Regions from separate parts of the Desulfitobacterium dehalogenans ATCC 51507 genome, predicted to be linked through region 1. Evidence: a T-box and tRNA genes for the amino acid it is inferred to sense, from the RefSeq annotation. Region 1 holds a T-box; the other holds one or more tRNA genes.
What was found. A T-box is a leader RNA that pairs with one kind of tRNA and senses whether it is charged. The one in region 1 lies ahead of tyrS (tyrosine--tRNA ligase), so its partner is inferred to be a tRNA-Tyr.
Positions count from the first base shown of each region.

Region 2: it encodes a tRNA-Tyr, which carries the amino acid that the T-box ahead of tyrS (tyrosine--tRNA ligase) is inferred to sense. The anticodon was not compared.

Region 1 covers NC_018017.1:1,446,133-1,449,540, forward strand. The annotation lists gene DESDE_RS07005 (TroA family protein) at 1-357, shown strand, start outside; gene tyrS (tyrosine--tRNA ligase) at 302-1,543, opposite strand; T-box leader at 1,633-1,889, opposite strand; gene DESDE_RS07015 (small, acid-soluble spore protein, alpha/beta type) at 2,159-2,305, opposite strand; gene DESDE_RS07020 (nucleotidyltransferase domain-containing protein) at 2,514-3,408, shown strand, end outside.
Region 2 covers NC_018017.1:419,336-422,743, reverse strand. The annotation lists gene rplK (50S ribosomal protein L11) at 1-122, opposite strand, end outside; gene nusG (transcription termination/antitermination protein NusG) at 155-682, opposite strand; gene secE (preprotein translocase subunit SecE) at 756-974, opposite strand; gene rpmG (50S ribosomal protein L33) at 1,085-1,234, opposite strand; tRNA gene DESDE_RS01985 (tRNA-Met) at 1,388-1,462, opposite strand; tRNA gene DESDE_RS01980 (tRNA-Tyr) at 1,565-1,648, opposite strand; gene sigH (RNA polymerase sporulation sigma factor SigH) at 1,829-2,482, opposite strand; gene rlmB (23S rRNA (guanosine(2251)-2'-O)-methyltransferase RlmB) at 2,697-3,408, opposite strand, start outside.

The DNA of each region.
Region 1 (3,408 bases):
GCTTTTGTGGAAACCCTGAGCGCTGGGGAAAGAATCGCTAACGAAGGTTCCCCTTCCTTTGTCAAAAGCCCCAGCTGGGAAAAATATCAGTACAAGTTCACACCGCAGATTAAAGATCTGAAACCATTCCAAGGCGCGGACAGCGAACTGCTCATGGAAAATATCCTGGCAGCCAATCCCGATATCTGTCTGACCATGAGTTCCGACCTGACGGAACAACTTGAAAAACATGGGGAAGGGGCTTATGTGGTCGATAAGCGCAAACAGGTGACCAGGGTACTGGAAGGAATGAATCTGGAGGTTACTTGTGAAATGCCGGATTATCAGCGGGTTGAATCATGTCATACACAATTTTGACAAAGCGTTTTTTACCGATTTTTAAGACATCGCCGTCGGCTAGAACTCTATCCAAATCCTCAATCTTCTCCTGATTAAGCTGTACTCCCCCTTGCTGAACCAAGCGTCTGAATTCTCCGTTGCTGGTGGCAAAACCCTTTTGTACAAGCAGGGGGATAAGCTCAATCAGCCGGCTTTGGGCCTTCACTCCAAGCTCAGGGAGCTGATCGGGAATAGCCTTTTTGCTGAAGGCAGCATCATAGAATGCCTTGGCCTGGATAACCTCCTGCTCAGTATGATACAGCCGGGTAATGATCTCCGCTAAAGCATATTTGACATCACGAGGATTTTTGCCCTGAGCCAGCTCTCTTCGGAAAGCTTCGATGCGGTCCGGGTGTTCATCCGTTGCCAGCTCAAAGTATTTCAGAATTAATTCATCGGGAACTTCCATGACTTTTTTGAACATCACTTGGGCGGGCTCATAGACCCCGATATAGTTCCCGAGGCTCTTGCTCATTTTCTCCACGCCGTCCAATCCTTCCAGAAGGGGCATAAACATGGCGATCTGTTGAGGCTGTCCCATGGCTTTCTGCAGAGTTCTGCCCATCAGGATGTTAAAGGTCTGGTCCGTGCCCCCCAGCTCCATATCTGCTTTCAGAGCCACCGAATCGTAGGCCTGCATTAAAGGATAGAAGAATTCATGGATGCCGATAGGGACATTATTGCTGAACCGCTTTTGGAAATCATCCCGTTCCATCATTCTGGCCACTGTGGTTGTGGCAGCAAGCTTAAGAACATCCTCAAAATTCAGTTGACTAAGCCATTCGCTATTATAGCGGACTGTGGTTTTCTTCTTGTCCAGTACTTTGAAAATCTGCTCGAAATAGGTCTTGGCATTTTCCTTTACTTGTTCATCAGATAGGGCATTGCGGCCTTTCGCTTTGCCGGATGGGTCGCCGATCTTTCCGGTAAAATCACCGATAATGATCACGGCTTCGTGACCAAGGTCCTGCATCTGTTTGATTTTGCGCAGTACCACGGCATGACCCAGGTGAATATCCGGTGCGCTTGGGTCGAGCCCCAGTTTGATGATTAAGGGACGGTTGTTTTTGAGGGACTCCGCCAGTTTGTTTTTCAGCTCTTCCTCATTGACCAGCATACTGACCCCTTTGGTGATGATCCGAAATTGTTCTTCTACAGTTTTCATTGGCTGACTCTCCTTGAAGATTAAAATATTATTTAATACAAGCAAGGTCTATAAGATTGGGAAATAAAAAAACTCCCGCCCTTCATTTCCAGAAGGACGAGAGTGTGCTCCCGTGTTACCACCTTACATTTACGAACAACTCGCATTGTCCGCCTTTTCGAGTACGCCATAAATATGGGTGATACTCTAGCACTATAACGTGTGCAGGAAACCGTCACAGCCTACTAAAAACGTTCGGTGTGAAGCTCAAAGAGGTATTCATAACCAGCCTGCCAAGCGCCTCTCATCATCCGGCAACTTTCTGTTTGCGGTACAGGTTACTACTTATTCTTATCACAGCTTTTGCTCTTATACTCCGAAATGCAGGAAGTCCTGCAAGTCTTTGTTATGCAGATATTAAATTAGGATATATTGTAGTAAAGCAAGGGGAAATTGTCAAGGGTTAATCAGTAATAATTTTGATTTGCACAAACAGCTGGGCAAGGAGATAAAAGTGGATAAAAAACTTATATAATAAAAAACAGCTCTGTTCTAATAGAACAGGGCTGTTTCATGTAACAAGGCTCTTTTTAACAAATGTAAAACTTAAATGTTAACTTTTATATGCAACAATGATTATCTTTTACCAAAACTTTCAAATGTACGGCGAACCATTTCTCCTCCGACGGAACCATTTTGACGGGAAGTGGCCTCTGGACCTAAGTTAACATTGAATTGAGATGCTACCGTGTTTTTGTCTACTGGTAAATTGTACTTTGCCATGATTGATTACCTCCCAAGATGTTTTGTAGTTTAGATTTTTGAGGCTTGAACCAGTAATTCTAATTTGCCCGATTTCAGGACAAATAATCAGGAAATTTATGGAGTGCAAATAGGAATAACATTGAAAAACGGAGAGGGAAGGCCTTACATTAGAGGATAAAAAGCATAAAATAAAATGGGGATCATTAAGGAAAATCCTTATTAAAATATGGCTGAAAGGATTTTGAGAATGGAGAATCTTATTCGTTTGCTTGAAGTTCATGGACCTCTAACAGGCAAAGAAATCCATGAAAAAACCGCGATAACTATTTTTGATCTCTGGGAGGAGTGTAATCAGTGTGCCGATATTATTTTAAGCACGATTGGAACAAGGTATCTAAGGCTGGATAAACATGTGGAAGGTTTTGCCCGGCTTTCCCCCTCCATAATCAGAGAATTTTATAACTATACGGTTGTCAGTTTGAAGGAACAGTCTGAGGAAGCTCATGCAAAGGCGGACCATATCCATCAATCCATCAAGAAGATCAGTAAAAATAAATTTGAAGTTGCGAAGGATATCATGGAAAAAATCATAGCATCCCAACAGGACTCTCAAAGTATTCAGGAAAAAACATGTTTTATTATTTCGGGGGATGTGGCATATGATATGGCCCATCTTGAACCAAGACCTGAATTTTCTACAGGGAAAATGGTCAAGGGGTCAGATCTCGATATTGTAATTATTTATAAAGATTTGTCTGAAGAAATTATTAAAGATATTGATTCTACCATCTATGAGTGGAAGTTTTATTTACTTAAACATCCCAGTTATAAAGAAGAAATAGATTATGTTATCAAAGATCTTTCCGTAGTGGAGAGACAATTGGCATTTGAAGGATTTGAATCCATGATCGCGGCAAAGGTTCTGGAGGAAGGGAAATTTTTATGTGGGAACCATGCACTGTTTGCTGAGGTCAAAAATAGGGTTGCCGATCGCGGGATACCTGAGAAATTAGCGGTTTTGAAGGAGAGGGCTTGTATAGATAGAGAAAATGCCAGGAAGCGGCTCCTGGCATACAGAGATTCAATCAACGATAAAGAAATGAAGCAACTTTTTTATACAA
Region 2 (3,408 bases), 1.0 Mb from region 1:
TCTTTGCAGAAGGCCATAATGTTGACCCCGTGCTGACCAAGAGCTGGACCAACCGGAGGTGCCGGATTTGCTTTACCTGCGTTGATAGCTAATTTAACCAAACCAACGACTTTCTTTGCCATAGTTACACCTCCTTAATAGGGTAATTTACTGCTTAGTCGACTTTCTCGACCTGAGCAAAATCAAGTTCTACCGGAGTCTCCCGTCCAAACATGGACACAGAAACCCGCAGCTTCCCTTTATCTTCAAGGATTTCCCGAACAGAAGCGATGAAATCCTTAAAAGGACCTGATGTTACACGTACGTTTTGGCCCACGGTATAATCCACACGTGTGCGGACTTCTTCCACGCCCATTTGCTTTAAAATAGCTTGTACTTCATGATCCAGCAAAGGGATGGGCTTTGCCCCGGTGCCGACAAAACCTGTCACACCCGGAGTATTGCGCACCACATACCATGAATCGTCCGTCATATCCATTTCCACCAGAACATAGCCCGGGAAAACTTTACGCTTGGCGACCTTCTTCTTCCCATTTTTGATTTCAATCTCATCTTCCATGGGAACAAGAACACGGAAGATTTTATCTTCCATATTCATGGATTCTACGCGCTTTTCAAGATTGGTCTTCACCTTATTCTCATAACCGGAATAAGTGTGAATAACATACCAGTTCTTAGTCATATTTCGAACAGGAACCTCCAATACAAGGCCCCAAACTAACTTGCCGTACTTTCAGGGCAACCTGTTTGAGTACCTATCCGAGAATCTTGGTTATTAAAATACTTAATCCGCTGTCGACAATCCATAGCATGACAGATACAATAGCTACAGCGACGAGAACTACTCCTGTATAAGTCAAAAGCTGTTTGCGGTCCGGCCAGTGTACTTTTTTAAGTTCACTCCATACTCCCTTAAAGTACTCTGTCGACTTTTCTTTTGTAGGAGCATTCGTTTGCTTCTTAACTGCGCCCATCCAATCACATCCTTACAAGACTCTGAGCTACCATTACTGACAACGCAGCCCGGCGTACAGACTTTTTGGCAAATACGCAAAGAAATTTTGCCCAAACGCCAAGCTATGAATTACTTGGTTTCTTTGTGAGCTGTGTGGGACTTGCAAAACTTACAATACTTTTTAACTTCCAAACGATCTGGGTTATTTTTCTTATTTTTTATGGAAGCATAATTCCGGTTTTTACATTCGGTACAAGCTAAAGTAATGCCAACACGCATTCACGAACACCTCCCTGGGCACAACTAAAAATCCGCATTCAATCCATGCTCATAATACATTATCACATGTAATTTACCATGTCAAGAATTTGAAAAATTCAGTATGTAATATAGAAAAACCGCAAAGCTATTAGCCATGCGGTTTTTTGTCCTTGGTTGCGGGAGCCGGATTTGAACCGACGACCTTCGGGTTATGAGCCCGACGAGCTACCGCTGCTCCATCCCGCGACGTCAATCGAGATTCGAGGCACGAAGTTCACGATTCGAACTTCATTTCCTCTCAGATGGTTTCAATTTATTCCAGATCCACAGGATCCCGAATTTTGATAATGGTGGGCAGGAATGGATTCGAACCACCGTACCTTTCGGAACAGATTTACAGTCTGCCGCCTTTAACCACTCGGCCACCTACCCAAGTCACTCATTCATTATATACCAAAAGCTAAAAAAATACACCCTTTTTTATAAAAGAAATCTGCAGCTAATGGCTAGACCACAAAATGAAAAACCGACTTCATCAAGCCGGTAACATGATACTCTTTCTTTTTATTAACTTAATATCCTAGTCAAACACCGGTCATAGCAAAGCATAGCTTATCCATCACGACGTTCCAGGTAACGCTCAAGCTTTCTTTTTACTCTTTGGAGAGCATTGTCAATGGATTTCACATGCCTATGTAGGTCTACTGCAATCTCTTGATAGGATTTGCCTTCGAGGTAAGCCATCAGGACTTTCCACTCCAAGGAACTCAAGATCTCACCCATCTTTTCTTCGATATCATCGAATTCTTCCTGACTGATGATCAATTCCTCGGGGTCGGTTATTCTTGTTCCGGAGATCACATCCAGCAAGGTTCTATCCGAGTCTTCGTCATAGATAGGTTTATTTAAGGACACGTAGGAATTCAAAGGGATATGCTTTTGCCGGGTAGCTGTCTTAATGGCTGTAATAATCTGCCTTGTAATACACAGCTCAGCAAAGGCTCGGAACGAGGAGAGCTTATCACCACGGAAATCTCGAATCGCTTTGTAGAGCCCAATCATCCCTTCTTGGATAATATCTTCACGATCTGCTCCAATAAGGAAGTATGATCTTGCTTTTGCTCTGACAAAGTTCTTGTACTTATTAATTAAGTATTCCTGTGCTTCGGCATCACCGTTTTTGGCCAGCTCTACGACTTCTTCATCCACTATGACTTCATTCGTGTCGCACTCTTCCAACACTTCGAGTTGGGCGTTAAGTGTCAAAGCGATCCCTCCCGTATCATGGTGATGAAGATGTTGTAATGGATTATCGCTCTTGTCCGCAAGAACATACTCATTATACCTTGGAAAAAACGGAAGCGTCAAGGCGAAGTTTTAGAGGTTCTGTCGTCTCATGCACTCTACAAGCCGAGTTTGGGCTTTTGGACCCGGGTCTTCGCATTATAGGACCCGGTTACCCTATTTTTTAGGCAAGTTTTTAATGTTTTTTATTTCCCCTCCGCTGACGAAGAACCTCGTACATTAGAATAGAACCCGCCACACTGGCATTTAATGAATTGATCTGTCCTCTCATGGGGAGGCTGACGATCTCGTCACAGGTCTCTTTGATCAGCCGGCTCAATCCCTTACCCTCACTTCCTATGACGATGACCCGTGCTCCTGTAAGGTCGGAGCCATAGACTTCCGTTCCTCCCGCTTCAGCCCCAGAGATCCAGCACCCCGCCTTTTGGAGATCCTTCAGGGTCTGAACCAGATTCCCTACCCGGGCTACCAGGACATGCTCCACAGCACCGGCTGAGGTCTTAGCTACAGTGGCGGTCAGGGAAACACTGCGCCGCTTTGGGATAATCACCCCATGGACACCTGCAGCATCGGCTGTCCGAATGAGGGCGCCTAGATTATGAGGATCTTCCACTTCATCCAAGACGAGGATAAAAGGATCCTCGCCTTTTTCTCCGGCCAGAGCGAGGATATCGTCCACTTCGGCATATTCCCGCGGGGCAACGTAGGCTAAGACTCCCTGATGCTTGGCTTTTTCGGTCAAACGGTCAAGGGCTGCTTTATCCACGAATTGAAAGGGAATCTTCTGGGCCCGGGCATGGCTGACCATGTCCTGGAAGCGGCCAGTCGTACCTTCCGATTGGAAAAGGAGCTTGTTGACAGGCTTGCCCGATTGGAGAAGTTCCCAA